2 regions of the Streptomyces sp. NPDC003697 genome follow, and region 1 is predicted to be linked to the other one. Evidence: predicted binding sites of a transcription regulator. Region 1 holds the regulator's gene; the other holds the start of a gene.
The links. The regulator HspR, encoded in region 1, represses chaperone genes until heat shock. The targets are predictions, from matches to a motif close to TTGAGNNNNNNNNNCTCAA.
Positions count from the first base shown of each region.

Region 2: the regulator HspR is predicted to act here: its motif matches at 5,314-5,332, upstream of lon (endopeptidase La).

Region 1 covers NZ_JBSFNN010000017.1:92,879-100,556, reverse strand. Annotated here, with positions in the region: gene ACWDNY_RS10130 (pyridoxamine 5'-phosphate oxidase family protein) at 20-433, shown strand; gene ACWDNY_RS10125 (hypothetical protein) at 606-944, opposite strand; gene ACWDNY_RS10120 (hypothetical protein) at 946-1,176, opposite strand; gene ACWDNY_RS10115 (helix-turn-helix transcriptional regulator) at 1,332-2,315, shown strand; gene ACWDNY_RS10110 (LuxR C-terminal-related transcriptional regulator) at 2,411-3,454, opposite strand; gene ACWDNY_RS10105 (sugar ABC transporter substrate-binding protein) at 3,729-4,835, opposite strand; gene ACWDNY_RS10100 (heat shock protein transcriptional repressor HspR) at 5,296-5,751, opposite strand; gene dnaJ (molecular chaperone DnaJ) at 5,757-6,932, opposite strand; gene grpE (nucleotide exchange factor GrpE) at 6,969-7,676, opposite strand; gene dnaK (molecular chaperone DnaK) at 7,673-7,678, opposite strand, start outside.
Region 2 covers NZ_JBSFNN010000015.1:66,173-73,850, forward strand. Annotated here, with positions in the region: gene ACWDNY_RS08990 (multifunctional oxoglutarate decarboxylase/oxoglutarate dehydrogenase thiamine pyrophosphate-binding subunit/dihydrolipoyllysine-residue succinyltransferase subunit) at 1-1,605, opposite strand, end outside; gene ACWDNY_RS08995 (sensor histidine kinase) at 1,887-2,993, opposite strand; gene ACWDNY_RS09000 (response regulator transcription factor) at 2,990-3,727, opposite strand; gene ACWDNY_RS09005 (spermidine synthase) at 3,849-4,562, opposite strand; gene ACWDNY_RS09010 (DoxX family protein) at 4,706-5,059, shown strand; gene lon (endopeptidase La) at 5,355-7,678, shown strand, end outside.

The DNA of each region.
Region 1 (7,678 bases):
GCGGGCTAAGTTCCGGGCCATGGTCTCCACGTATGCCCACGACCCGGGCGGTCCCGACGCCTCGTACCTCAGCTTCTGGCGGGAACGACACCTGTGCACACTGACGACCCTCCGTGCGGACGGCACCCCGCACGTGGTGCCCGTCGGCGTGACGTACGACCCCGGGGCGCGCCTGGCCCGGGTGATCACCAGCGGGACGAGCGCGAAGGCCCGGCACGTGCGGGCGGCCGGGCCCGAGGGGGCGCCGGTCGCGGTGTGCCAGGTGGACGGGCGGCGGTGGGCGACGCTGGAGGGGCGCGCGTTCGTCCGGACCGAGCCGGAGCGTGTCGCGGAGGCGGAGCGGCGGTACGCCGAGCGCTACCGGGCGCCGCGGCCGAATCCGTCCCGGGTGGTGATCGAGATCGAACTGACGGCGGCACTGGGGAGCGCCTGACGTCCGGCACGGGGAGCGGGAGGGGGCGGCGGCAGCGAATTCCGGCCGGCGTACTCGCGGCGGGATGCGGACATGTCCCGCCAAACTGCAGCGGCGTCACCGTGTTCAGGTCACGGTGACGCCGCTGCGGGGGGGAAGCGCCTGAGCGATCTGTTACGACGGGGGAATCGCGTCAGGCACTGCGGGGGGTGGCCGAGATGGTTCTGGGGGTGGTGGACGTCTCCGGGGCCACCTGCCGGTGGTCGCGCTGGTCGAGGTTGACGAAGATCATTCCGTACCGGACGGCACATCGCACGGGCTGCGGCGCCCCCCGAGGCCGCCGCAGGCACCGGTACGCCCGTACGTCTCCGTCCTCGTCCCGCGTGACGACGACCGGCTCACCGAAGACGGTCACCATCAGCGAGTCACCGCTGTGGGGGATGGCGGTGACCAGGTCGATGAAGTGCCATCCGGAACGGTAGGCGGTGGCCATCTCCCGTCGGAAGGAGCGGTCGTCGGGTGGAGTGCTCACGTCAGCTCCAGACGCTGTCGTCTGTTCCGACCGGAGTGTCGCCAGCGACGACCGTCGTGACGGGCGCCAGGGACCAGACACTGTCGTCCGTGCCCGTGGTGTCGTCTCCGCCGGCGTCCGCCCGGGCCGGTACCACGGACCACACACTGTCCGCTCGTACGTCGCTCTTCGCGCCGGAGAGGCCACTCAGCGATCCGAAGGCCACAACGGCAGAGAAGATGGCGACAAGCACCGAGCGAAGCATTCTCTTACGCATAGTCGGCTTCGTCCTCACTTGAAGGTCCCCTCTTCCCCCGTCGAGTAAGACGATGGCTCATTCAGGCACGTCATGGCCACACAATCGGTGCATCATGTTCCTGCACGTTCAGGACCCTGGGGGGTGGAGATTTGACAGCCAATCGGACTAAAGCCACACATCCCCATGCCGTGACCGAGCTGTGCGAGGAAGGCAGCCGACTTTACGCGAACGCCCTGCGTATGGGGCGTGTCGCGCGCACGGACGCGGAGTCCGCGCCGTGCCTCACGGAGTTCGCCCTGCTCCACCCCGATCCCGATGACGCGAACTGGCTGCGCCCGGTTCCGCCGGGTGTCGCCCTGGCCCAGCGGCTGAACCCCCTCGAACGGGAGATCAGCGATCGCCGCCGGCGGTCCATCGAACTGGCGGATGCTTTCGAGCCGTTCATGGCCCTCAGCGCGCAGGCCGCCGCGCCCACCCACGCGATCACGGTGCTGGAGGGGCTGGACCGCATCAACGCGGCCCTGGACCTGGCGACCACCCAGTGCCAGACGGAGATGCTCACGGTCCAGCCGAGCGGCCGCCGGCCCGAACGCAGGACCCTGGAGGGCCTGGAGCGCGACAAGCCGCTGCTCGAACGCGGTGTCAAACTGCGCACGCTGTACCAGCACACGGCCCGGCACAGTCCCGAACGGCTCGCCTACGTCGACCAGATCGCCGACGGCAAGGTCGAGATACGCACGATCGACGAGCTGGTCGAGCGGCTCGTCGTCTGCGACGACACCGTCGCCTTCATCCCCATCCGCGAGGACCGGCAGGTCGCGCTGGAACTGCGCCACCCCGGCCTGGTCCGCTACCTCATCCAGGTCTTCGAGTTCATGTGGAACCGGGCGGTCCCGCTCAGCGCCGGCGCGCCCTACGAGACCGCCCCCGACGGCATCACCGAGATCCAGCACTCCATCGCCAAACTCCTCGTCGAAGGCCACGTCGACGAGGCCATCGCCCGCCGGCTGGGCATGAACGTGCGCACCTGCCGGGCCCACATCGCCAAGCTGGCCACCGCCCTCGGCAGCGGCAGCCGGGCCCAACTCGGCTTCCTCATCGCCCAGTCGGGGATCCTCGACCAGCGGCCCTGAGCCCGCCTCCACGGGCGGCGGCCCGGCCGGATCAGCGGCCGGCCGGGGCAGTGCCCGGTCGAGGCAGTGCCCGGTCGGGGCAGTGTCCGGCTCCGTCAGCGGCCGGTCGGGAAGTTCCGGCCGGGCCCGGGGACCGCCGGGAGGGCCGTGGCGCGCGGCGGCCCGTCCAGCCCGGCCTGGGCGATGCGCACGCCCAGCTGGGTACGGCTGGCGGCGCCCAGCGTCTCCGACAGCCGCGCGATGTGCGCCCGGCAGGTGCGCACGCTGATGCCGAGCCGTTCGGCGATGACGGCGTCCTGGTGGCCCTCCGCCAGCAACGCGGCGATGGACCGCTCCCGGTGCGAGATGCCCTCGATGCCGGTGTCCGGCAACGGCGCGGTCAGCGGGATCGCCAGCCGCCAGAGCCGCTCGAAGACCGTCACCAGGTACTCGACGAGGGCCGGGTGGCGCAGTTCCAGGGCCATCGTGCGGTCGGTGTTGGCCGGGATGAACGCGACCGTGCGGTCGAAGAGGATCAGCCGGTCGATGACCTCGTCCAGCGTGCGCGCCTCGACGGCGTCGCCCATCAGCTCCAGATAGGTGAGCAGGCCCTGGCCGTGCCGCGCCACATGGGTGTACAGGTCCCGCATCCGCACGCCGCGGCCGCGCAGCGCCAGGGCCCGGTGCAGGCCCTCGGACAGCTCGTGCTCGCGCCGGATGCCGCCGGGCTGGACGGTCAGCACCTCCGTCCGGCACGCCTCCGTCGCCTCGTCCATGGCCGCCTGGATGCGGGGCAGACCGTCCAGGACGCGGATGGCCGTGCCCTCCACCGCGGCCGGGGGCACCCGGACCTCACGGCCCAGGCCCGCGTACCGCTCGAACGCCGCCACCACCGAGCCGACCCGCCGATGGCTCTCGCTGACCTCGTCGTACATCCCGCGCAGCAGGCGGGTGATGACCTCCTGGGGCGCGGTGGGCACCAGCCAGTCCATGTCGTCGGGGTCGGGGTGCAGCAGCGCCAGTTCCAGCAGGCACGGCACCGGCTCGGCGTCGCAACGGGCCACCCGGCCGCGCCGTACGGCCCGGGAATACACACGATCCCCGGCCTCGCACAGTCGGTCGGCACCATGAGGATGCTCCTCCGTCCCGTGCCCGGCCATGGCCCATCACACCCCCGGTTCCGCCTCTTCCGCAGCGCAACTATGCGCGGACCGGACCGCCTCCGCAACACGGGTACCCCCGCGACGGCAGCCGGAAAGCAGGGATTTCGACCACTGTGTCCACGCCTCCGGCGGACGCGGCGCGGGGCATGTGGCGGGTGGGCCGCCGAACCGTGGAGGGGCCGGGGAAACGCCGACGGGAGCAGCCCGGGAAACGCGGAGGGACGGCCCCCGGAAAGGGCCGTCCCTCCGCTGCTTCAGGGCGGTTTCCGGCCTACTTCAGGCCGATGGCCTCGCAGGCCGACCGGTACTTGCCGGCACAGATGTCGGACTTCTCGTAGATGCCGTCGGCGATGACGGTGTCCTCGATGTTGCTCCTGGTCAGCGCGACGACGGAGACGAGTTGCGCCGGGATGTCCCGGTCGGTGGGGCTGCTGACCCTGTCGCGGGTCAGGGAGTCGAACTGGATGTCCTTGCCCTGCACCTTGGCGACGGCCATCTCGGCGGCCGTCTCGGCCTCCGTCGGGTAGGACTTGTACACGCTCATGTACTGCTCACCGCTGACGATCCGCTGCACCGCGTCGAGTTCGGCGTCCTGGCCGGTGACCGGCGGCAGCTTGGAGACACCCGCGGCGTCGAGGGCCCGGATGACACCGCCCGCCATGCCGTCGTTGGCGGCATAGACACCGGCGATGTCGCCCTTGCCGATGTCGTTGATCGCCTCGGTCATGTTCGCCTCGGCGTTCTCCGGCTTCCAGCCCTTGGTGTCGAACTCCTTGGCGATCGTCACCTTGCCGCTGAGCTGGGAGAGCGCACCCTTCTTGAACTGTGCGGCGTTCGGGTCGGTGGGCGAGCCGTTGATCATGACGATCTTCTTGGAGGCGTCGACGCCCGGACCCATCGCCTCGAGCAGCGTCCGGCCTTGCACCTCGCCGACCAGTTCGTTGTCGAAGGAGACGTAGGCGTCGATCGGGCCCTCGGCCAGCCGGTCGTAGGCGATGACCGGGATGCCGGCGTCCTTGGCCTTCTTGACCTCGCCGGCGATGGCGTGCGAGTCGACCGCGTCGATCAGGATGACGTCGACCTTGTCGTCGATCATCTTCTGCATCTGGCTGTTCTGCCGGTCCGCGTCCGCCTCCGCGTTGGCGTACCGCACCCGGCCCTCGTCCCGGGTGAGCGAGGCGACCTTCCTCTTGATGATCGGGTAGTCGAACTTCTCGTACCGCGTGTTCGCGGTCTCCGGCAGCAGCAGACCGACCGTGACCTCGCCGCCCTTGGTCGGCCTCGCGTCGCCGCCGCCGCCTGACACGCCGAACCCGCCACAGGCGGACAGCGAGAAGGTCAGCGTGGGCGCGGCCACGGCTATGGCGATACGACGCATCGAGGTGCTCACTTCTGGTGCCTTCCGGACGTGGGTGCAGCAGTGCGACCCAGGTGACTGAAAAGCCAACGCGGCACCGGGTACCGGCGTCAAGAGATGCCACTTAACGAGATGACAACAGCACGCTCAGCAAGCTCGTGAAGGGTCTGCGCAACTCCCTGCAACCACCCTTTACGGGCCCTTCACTCAAAAGCAGTTCACGGGCAGGCAAAGATCAGCACAACCGCCACCATTCCTGACGAGTCGCCACCAGGCCGGGGTCGCCGACCCGTTCGCCCCTCGATCGGGCAACCGAACGAACCCGGCCACCCTCGTCGCGAGCACGCCACCGCCCGGCGCCCACCGTCCGGGCACCGCCGCCGGCACCGTGGCGCCGGACCGGTCACGGCACCGCGTCGCGGCATGCGGAAGGGCCGGGAGGTCGACGCCTCCCGGCCCTGGTGTGCCACTCGTGTGCGGGTCAGTCCGACTGCTGCTGCCGCCTCTTGGGCCGCCACACCACCAGCGCGCTGGTCTGCTGGACGTCCTGGTACGGGACCAGGTCGCGGCGGTAGGAGGCGTGGACGGCCGCCTCACGCTGACGCATCGTGGCCGCCGCGCCCTCCAGGGCCGTCTGCAGCTCCGCGACGCGGGACTGCAGCGCGGCGACCTGGTTCTCCAGTTCGATGATCCGCTTGATGCCGGCCAGGTTGATGCCCTCGTCCTGCGACAACTGCTGGACCTGTCGCAGCAGTTCGATGTCACGAGCCGAGTAGCGGCGGCCCCGCCCCGCCGTGCGGTCCGGAGAGACCAGGCCCAGCCTGTCGTACTGACGGAGGGTCTGCGGGTGCAGTCCGGACAGCTGGGCGGCCACCGAGATGACGTACACCGGGGTCTCTTCCGTCAGTTCGTACGGGTTGCGACGGCGGCCGTCCATCTCACTCATGCTCCCTTCGCGGCCTCGAACAGCTCCGCCCGCGGGTCCTCGCCCGCGGTCGCCTCGCGATACGCCTCCAGCGCGTCACGAGCCTTCCCCGACAGGTCCTTCGGCACACTCACCTCCACGGTGACCAACAGGTCCCCACGGGTGCCGTCCTTGCGGACCGCGCCCTTGCCCCGGGCGCGCATCGTACGGCCGTTCGGCGTGCCCGGAGGCAGCTTCAGCGTCACCGACGGCCCGCCGAGCGTCGGCACCCGGACCTCGCCGCCGAGGGCGGCCTCCGGGTACGTCACCGGCACGGTGACGGTGAGGTTGTCGCCCTTGCGGCCGAAGACCGGGTGGGAGCCGACGTGCACGACGACGTAGAGGTCGCCCGCCGGTCCGCCCCGCTCGCCCGGCGCGCCCTTCCCGCGCAACCGGATCCGCTGGCCGTCGGAGACGCCCGCGGGAATGCGCACCTGCATGGTCCGGGACGACTTGGCGCGGCCCGAGCCCTTGCAGACGTCGCACGGGTGCTCCGCCATCAGGCCGCGGCCCTTGCAGTCCGGGCACGGGTCGGTCAGCGAGAACCCGCCACCCGAGCCGCGCGCCACCTGCCCGGTGCCGACGCAGGTCGGGCACACCCGCGGCGTGCCGTTCTTGTCGCCGGTGCCCGAGCAGGCCTTGCACGGCGCCTGCGAGGACATGCGCAGCGGCACCGTCGCGCCCTCGATGGCCTCCGTGAAGCTCAGCGTGACCTCGGACTCGATGTCCTGGCCGCGCCGGGGCTGGGTCCGCGTGGTGCCCGCGCCGCCCCGGTTGAACAGGCCCCCGAAGACGTCACCTATGCCACCGCCGAAGCCGCCGGCTCCCCCGCCCTGGGCGCCGCCTCCGAAGAGGTCGCCCAGGTCGAAGTTGAAGGAGCCGCCGCCCGCACCCGGCCCGGGGCGGAATCCGCCGTTGCCGAACAGGGAGCGGGCCTCGTCGTACTCCTTGCGCTTCTTGGGGTCGCCGAGGACGTCGTTCGCCTCGGAGATCTCCTTGAACCGCTCCTCGGCCCTGGCGTTGCCCTTGTTGGCGTCCGGGTGGAACTCGCGGGCGAGCTTCCGGTACGCCTTCTTGATCTCGGCCTCGGTGGCGTCCTTGGGGACGCCGAGGACCTTGTAGTAGTCCTTCTCGATGAAGTCCTTGGTGCTCATCCCCGACGCCCCTCCTTCCCTGCGTTCGTCTCGACGTCAGCCCTCCTCCGGGCCACCGTTCTCCTTGTCCTCGGCCTGCTCCGCGGGCTCGGCGGCGGAGTCCTCCGCCGGCCTGACCGTCTGCGCGCCCGGCTGAGGCTCGGCCACGGCCACCCGCGCGGGGCGGATGGTGCGCTCGCCGATCCGGTACCCGGGCTGCAGAATCGCCACGCACGTCGTCTCGGTGACGTCCGGCGCGTAGCTGTGCATCAGGGCCTCGTGGATCGTCGGGTCGAAGGGCTCGCCCTCCTTGCCGAACTGCTGCAGCCCCATCTTCGCCGCCACGGTCTCCAGCGACTCGCCGACGGACTTGAAACCGCCCACCAGTTCGCCGTGCTCGCGTGCGCGCCCGATGTCGTCGAGCACGGGCAGGAGCTCGGTGAGGAGGTTCGCGATCGCGACCTCCTTCACCGCGACCCGGTCGCGCTCGACCCGGCGCCGGTAGTTCTGGAACTCCGCCTGCAGCCGCTGCAGGTCCGCCGTGCGCTCGGCCAGCGCCGTGCGGGCCTGGTCCAGCTGTGCCGTCAGGCCGGCCGTCTGGGCCGCGTCCCCGGCCGGGGCCGCCCCCTCCTCCTTGGCGGAGGAGGCGGCCTGCGGCTCGGCGTCGTCAGAGGTGGCGCCGGAGGGGACGTCGGGCTGCTGCGCCGGCTGCTGGCCCTGCTGAGCCTGCTGCTGTTCGTCGAAGCCCGGGGTCTCCTCCGTCACGC
Region 2 (7,678 bases), on a different contig from region 1:
GCGCTCCGGCTTGGAGTGCGGGCGCTCCACCCGGTCCTGGATCCACTTGCGCTGCTTGGGGTCCTGGATGTGCATGTACTCGATGCCGGTGGTGCGGCAGTACGAGTCGCGCAGCACGCCGAGGATGTCGCGCAGCTTCATCATCGCCTTGCCGGCGAAGCCGCCGACGGCGAACTCGCGCTCCAGGTCCCACAGGGTGAGGCCGTGCTCGGTGATGTCCAGGTCGGGGTGCTTGCGCTGCTGGTACTCCAGCGGGTCGGTGTCGGCCATGACGTGGCCGCGGACCCGGTAGGAGTGGATCAGCTCGAAGACGCGGGCGGCCTTGGTGACGTCGTCGTCGTGGCTGGCGTCGATGTCCCGCAGCCAGCGAACCGGCTCGTAGGGGATGCGCAGCGCCTCGAAGATGTCGTCGTAGAAGCCGTTCTCGCCGAGCAGCAGGTTGGCGACCTGGCGCAGGAACTCGCCGGAGGCGGCGCCCTGGATGACCCGGTGGTCGTAGGTCGACGTGAGCGTCATGACCTTCGAGACGCCGAGCTTGTTCAGGGTGTCCTGGCTGGTGCCCTGGAACTCCGCCGGGTAGTCCATGGAGCCGACGCCCATGATCACCGACTGGCCGGGCATCAGACGCGGCACCGAGTGGACGGTGCCGAGGCCGCCGGGGTTGGTCAGGGAGACGGTGACGCCGGTGAAGTCGTCCATCGTCAGCTTGCCGTCGCGGGCGCGGCGGACGATGTCCTCGTAGGCCTGCCAGAACTCGAAGAAGTTCAGCGTCTCGGCCTTCTTGATGGCCGCGACGACCAGCTGGCGGTCGCCGTTGGGCTTCACCAGGTCGATGGCCAGGCCGAGGTTGACGTGGTCCGGCTTGACCAGGGTCGGCTTGCCGTCCTTCTTGGCGTAGTGCCAGTTCATCGACGGCATCGCCTTGATGGCCTGGACCATCGCGTAGCCGATGATGTGCGTGAAGGAGATCTTCCCGCCGCGCGCCCGCTTCAGGTGGTTGTTGATGACGATGCGGTTGTCGAACAGCAGCTTCACCGGGACCGCGCGCACGGACGTGGCCGTGGGCAGCTCCAGGGAGGCGTCCATGTTCTTCGCGACCGCGGCGGACGGACCACGCAGCGTGACGAGCTCGGGACCCTCCTTCGCCGCGGCGGCGGGCTCCGTCTTCGCGGCGGCCGGCTTGGCGGCGGCCGGCTTCGCGGGCGCCGCGGCCGGGGCGGCGGCGGGCTTCGCGGGCGCCGGGGCGGGCGCGGCGGCGGGCTGCGCGGGCGCGGGCTGCGCGGGCGCGGCGGGGGCCGCCGGGGCGGCCTGAGCCGGGGCGGCCTGGGCCGCCGGAGCCGTGGTGGTGGTGGTCTCTGCGGCCCCCGCGGCCGAAGTGCCCGCCGGAGCCGAGGCTGCGGCCCCGGGCTTGTAGTCGGCGAAGAAGTCCCACCAGGCCCGGTCCACGGAGTTCGGGTCCTGGAGGTACTGCTGGTAGATCTCGTCGACGAGCCACTCGTTCGGACCGAACGCGGCTGCGGGGTTCTTCCCGGCTTGGTCGTCGGTCGTAGGGGCGCCTCCCGGCCGAAGGCTGGGAGAGCTCGAGTTACTGGACTGTGGCGACACGGCGGCAACCGCCCTCTTCCGCTTCACAAGGCAATGGACAGCGGGGATACAGGCTACGCCTCCCCAGGGGGGAAGGTCAGGTCGGGCCCGTTCATCGTCGTGTAAGTCACATTGGGAGTTGTGTTTTGGGGCCTGGAATGGCGGGAAACAAGCGTGGATGCCCAGCGGAAGGTAAGCCTCGGCAGGGGCCTGGCCTGAGAAAACGGCGGTCCCGTGCCTGATCACACGTGTCCGCCTGCGGGAACGCTCGTGGATCTTGTGGCTCCGATTCGAACCCTACGTCAATCAGACGTAGAGGAAGACCCCGGCAGGGTGATGAGGATCCGGCAACCGCGCTCGGATTCGGCCACGCCGATCCGGCCGCCGTGCAGGTCCACCGCCCAGCGGGCGATCGCCAGACCCAGACCGGTGCCGCCGTCGCTGCCGGGGCCGTGCGGACGCCGTACCGCGCCCCGGTTGAACCGCTCGAACACGCGGTGCCACTCCGACTTCGGGATGCCGGGCCCTTCGTCCAGGACCTCCAGCTCCAGGGAGTCCGGCTGCGGCCCGCGCCGCGCCTTCACCGTCACCCGGCCGTGCGGCGGGCTGTGCTTGACCGCGTTGTCGATGAGGTTGGCGACCACCTGGTGGATGCGCTCGGGGTCCGCGTGCGCGGTCAGCTCCGGCGGGGAGACGTCGAGGTGCAGATGGACGTCGGTGCGCGTGTGGCTGCCGGACCCGGAGGCGATGCCGGCGCGCGCCGAGGCGACCATGTTGGCCTCCTTCAGCACGCCCGACAGATACGGCCACACCTCGAAGCGCCGCATCTTCAGCGGCACGACGCCGTTGTCCAGCCGGGACAGGTCCAGCAGCGTCTCCACCAGCCGGCCGAGCCGCTCGGTCTGCTTCAGGGCGGTGCGCATGGTCTCCGGGTCGGCCTCGGTGAACCCGTCGACGATGTTCTCCAGCACCGCGCGCAGGCCCGCGATGGGGGTGCGCAGCTCGTGCGAGACGTTCGCGACCAGTTCCTTGCGCTGGCGGTCCTGCGCCTCCAGCTCGTCGGCCATGACGTTGATCGTCTGGGCGAGGTCGCCGAGCTCGTCACGGCGCCTCTCGCTCACCCGGCGCGTGTAGTCGCCGTGCGAGATGGACCGGGCCACCGTGTTCATCTCGTCCAGCGGCGCGGTCAGCGAGTGGGCGACGAACTGCGTGATGAGCAGGGTGGCGATCATCGAGAAGACCGTGATGAACCGCAGCTCGGTGTCGGTCCGCACCGCGATCATCAGCAGACCCGTGGTGATCAGAACCGAGATGACGACGAGCGCGCCCAGCTTCGTCTTGATCGAGAACGGGCGGACACCACCCCAGGGCTCGCCCGGGTCCCTCCGTGTGGCCTGCCCCTCGCTCATGGCGTCGGGGTCTCCAGGGCGTACCCGACGCCGTGCACCGTGCGGATCCGCTCGGCGCCGATCTTCCGGCGCAGTGCCTTGATGTGGCTGTCGACGGTCCGGGTCCCGGAGGCGTCCGCCCAGTCCCACACCTCCGCCAGCAGCTGCTCGCGGGAGAGCACCGCGCGCGGGGTGTTCGCCAGGCAGACCAGCAGGTCGAACTCGGTGGGCGTGAGGTGGACGTCCTCGCTGCGCACCCGCACCCGCCGCTGCGCGTGGTCGATCTCCAGCTCGCCCAGGCGCAGGATGCCCGAGCGCGGGGTGGCCGCGGCCAGCGCGGCCCGCTCCACGCGGCGCAGCAGCACGTGCACCCGCGCGGCCAGCTCCCGCATCGAGAACGGCTTGGTCATGTAGTCGTCGGCGCCGACCCCGAGCCCGACCAGCATGTCGGTCTCGTCGTCCCGCGCGGTGAGCATCAGCACCGGCACCGGCCGCTGCGCCTGGACCCGGCGGCAGACCTCCAGGCCGTCGAAGCCGGGCAGCATGATGTCGAGGATCAGCAGGTCGGGCTGCCAGGCCTCGGCGGTGTCCACGGCGGACGGCCCGTCCCCGGCCGTCTGCACGAGGAATCCCTCGGCGCGCAGGCGGGTGGCGATGGCCTCCACGATGGTCGGGTCGTCCTCGACCACCAGGACCCGGCGCTGCGCGCCCGGGCTGGCCGTCGTACCGCTGTGGGAGGTGTGTGTCTGCTCCATCGCCCGCCCCTGAAGTGCTCTCCGGAATCCGTGGGGTGATCCCTTGACTGCGCATGACTGCGATTGACGCTTGAATGATCGGCGTCAGGCAAGCAGGGTACGGGGAGTGGCCGCGCCTTTGCTATCCAGGTCGAACGCCGAGGTGCACGACGTCGGGTACGCCCCGGGCAACGGGGATCTCATCGGTGCGGACCTGCTGGAATCCGACATTCCGCAAGGTTCCTTCGAATACCGGAGACGGCTGCGCCGACCACACCGCGAGGACTCCGCCCGGCCTCAACACCCTTGCGCAGCTTGCCAGTCCGGCCGGCGTGTAGAGGCTCTCGTTGTCCTCGGTGACCGTCCAGCCAGGCCCGTTGTCGATGTCGAGGCACAGGGCGTCGTACGTGTCGGATGTCTCATTGACGTGGGCGACCAGGTCGGCCTCGACGATGCGGGTGCGCGGATCGGCGAGGGCCGCGGCGGTCAACTCGCCGAGCGGGCCGGTCAGATGCCAGTCGATGACGGCGGGCTCGCGCTCGACGACCGTGATGCGTCCCCAGCGCGGATCGGCCGCAGCGTGGGCGAGCGAGAAGCCGACGCCCAGGCCGCCGATCAGCAGGTCCGGCGCCGTACGTCCGGGCGGCGCGCCGAGCGTGGCGAGTGCGGCGGCCGCCGCGGCCGCGGCGGCCGCGGCGTCGATGAGGTGGCGTTCCGAGCGGCCGTCGGAGGTGTCCATCAGGAAACAGCCGTTGGCGATGATCTGCAGCAGCGGCCCGTGCCGGCGCAGCGCGACCTCGCCGTAGGGCCCCTCGCGACGGTCCAGCACCACAGGAGTGTCGTAGGAGGCGGTCATGAGGGCATCCTGCCGCAACGGAGCGGGACCGCCACGTGTAATACGGGTGACGGACCGGGCGGGGGGATGTCACGTCGCGGGATCCCGATCCGTCCGGTGTGTGAAGGGACAGTCGTCGCCCACCCGAGGAGGAGGGGATCCCCATGCGCGCCGCCTACGTCACCGTCACGCTCCTCGCCGCGCTCGCCACCGGCCTGGCCGCCGCCGCGGACTTCGCCGGCCACCCCTGTGCCGCGGGCCAGGCCGACCGGCTCGGCGTGCCCCGGTCCTGGATGCGTCCGCTGGGCGCGTGCCTGGCGGCCGGCGCGCTGGGCCTGCTCGCCGGTCCGGTGGCGCCGGTGCTGGGGGCACTGGCCGCGGCCGGCCTCGTGCTGTACTTCCTCGGCGCCCTCGCCGTGCACCTGCGGGCCGGTGATCGCCACCTGGGCGCGTGGTGCGTGTTCTTCGTCCTGGCGGTGGCCGCGCTGGGCCTGAACCCGGTCTGCCACGCCGGCTGAGCGGGCCGGCGGGCGGCCCGGCGAGGCCCGCCGGAGCGCGGACGCGTGCGGGAACAGACCCGCGGCGCCGGTGGCTGAGCCGGGCGACGGGATCGGGCCGGCGCCCACCTCCCGGGGTGGCCCGGCGGCCTCCCAGGGGGTCCCGGCCGGCCCTTCCCCCGCCTTGTGGCCTTCTCGGGCCCTGTGTGCTCGATGTCCGCGCCCGATCGCTCAGAGCGAACACCGGTCTGGGAACATCGGAGGACTCCGGAGCATTGAGTCGGCATAACTCAACTTGACTGCTGAAGGGGAGATCATGGCTGCTGAGTCCGCAGCGTTCACATCGCTCACCCTGCCCGTGCTGCCGCTCGACGACGAGGTCGTGCTGCCCGGGATGGTCGTCCCGCTGGACCTGAGCGACTCCGAGGTGCGGGCCGCGGTGGAGGCCGCCCAGGCCGCCGCCCGCTCGGAACCCGGCAAGCCCAAGGTGCTGCTGGTGCCACGGGTCGAGGGAACCTATGCGAAGACCGGTGTGCTGGGCACCGTCGAGCAGGTCGGCCGGCTCGCCGACGGCGACCCGGGCGCCCTGGTCCGCGGCCGCGGCCGCGTCCGGATCGGCGCGGGGACCACCGGCCCGGGCGCGGCGCTGTGGGTCGAGGGGACGACGATCGACGCGAGCGTGCCCGACCCGCTGCCCGGCCAGGTCGTGGAGCTGGTCAAGGAGTACAAGGCCCTCGCGACCAGCTGGCTGAAGAAGCGCGGCGCCTGGCAGGTCGTCGACCGCGTGCAGGCCATCGACGACGTCTCCGCACTCGCCGACAACTCCGGCTACTCGCCGTTCCTGACCACAGAGCAGAAGGTGGAGCTGCTGGAGACCGCCGACCCGGTGGCCCGCCTCAGGCTCGCCACCCAGCAGCTGCGGGACCACCTCGCCGAGCAGGAGGTGGCCGAGACGATCGCCAAGGACGTCCAGGAGGGCGTCGACAAGCAGCAGCGCGAGTTCCTGCTCCGCCGCCAGCTGGAGGCGGTCCGCAAGGAGCTCCGCGACCTCAACGGCGACCAGGACGGCGAGGAGTCCGACGACTACCGGGCCCGCGTCGAGGCCGCCGACCTGCCCGAGAAGGTCCGCGAGGCGGCCCTGAAGGAGGTCGACAAGCTGGAGCGCGCCTCCGACCAGTCGCCGGAGGGCTCCTGGATCCGCACCTGGCTGGACACGGTCCTGGAGATGCCGTGGAACGAGCGGACCGAGGACGCCTACGACATCCGGGGCGCGAAGGCGGTCCTGGACGCCGACCACGCCGGCCTGGACGACGTGAAGGAACGGATCACCGAGTACCTGGCGGTGCGCAAGCGCCGCAGCGACCGCGGCCTCGGGGCGGTCGGCGGGCGTGACGGCGGCGGGCGACGAGGAGGCGGCGCCGTGCTCGCGCTCGTCGGCCCGCCCGGCGTCGGCAAGACCTCGCTCGGCGAGTCCGTGGCGCACGCCATGGGCCGCAAGTTCGTCCGCGTCGCCCTCGGCGGCGTCCGCGACGAGGCGGAGATCCGCGGCCACCGGCGCACCTACGTCGGCGCGCTGCCCGGCCGCATCGTGCGCGCCGTCAAGGAGGCCGGGTCCATGAACCCGGTCGTGCTCCTCGACGAGATCGACAAGGTCGGCTCCGACTTCCGCGGCGACCCGGCCGCTGCCCTGCTGGAGGTCCTGGACCCCGCGCAGAACCACACCTTCCGCGACCACTACCTGGAGGTCGAGCTCGACCTCTCGGACGTGGTCTTCCTCGCTACGGCCAACGTGCTGGAGGCGATCCCGGAGGCGCTGGCCGACCGCATGGACGTCGTCCGCCTGGACGGCTACACGGAGGACGAGAAGGTCGTCATCGCCCGTGACCACCTGCTCCCGCGCCAGCTGGAGCGGGCGGGCCTGAGCGCGGACGAGGTCGTGATCGAGGAGGGCGCGCTGCGCCGGCTCGCCGGCGAGTACACGCGTGAGGCGGGCGTCCGCACCCTGGAGCGGTCCATCACGCGGGTGCTGCGCAAGGTGGCGGCCCAGCACGAGCTGGGGGAGCGGGAGCTTCCGCTCACCGTCACCGCGGGCGACCTGCGCGACCTGATCGGGCGGCCGCACCACGTGCCCGAGTCCGCGCAGGACCCGGCCGAGCGGCGCACGGCGGTGCCGGGCGTGGCGACGGGCCTCGCGGTCACCGGAGCCGGGGGCGACGTGCTCTTCGTGGAGGCGTCGCTGGCCGACCCGGAGACGGGCGCGGCCGGGCTGACCCTGACCGGCCAGCTGGGCGACGTGATGAAGGAGTCGGCGCAGATCGCGCTGAGCTTCCTGCGCAGCCACGGCGCCGAGCTGGAGCTGCCGGTCGGCGACCTGAAGGACCGGGGCGTGCACATCCACTTCCCGGCGGGCGCGGTGCCCAAGGACGGGCCGAGCGCGGGCATCACGATGACGACGGCGCTCGCCTCGCTGCTCTCGGGCCGCCCGGTGCGCACGGACGTGGCGATGACCGGCGAGGTGTCGCTGACCGGCCGGGTGCTGCCCATCGGCGGTGTGAAGCAGAAGCTGCTGGCGGCCCACCGTGCCGGGGTGACGACCGTGATCATCCCCAAGCGCAACGAGCCCGACCTGGACGACGTCCC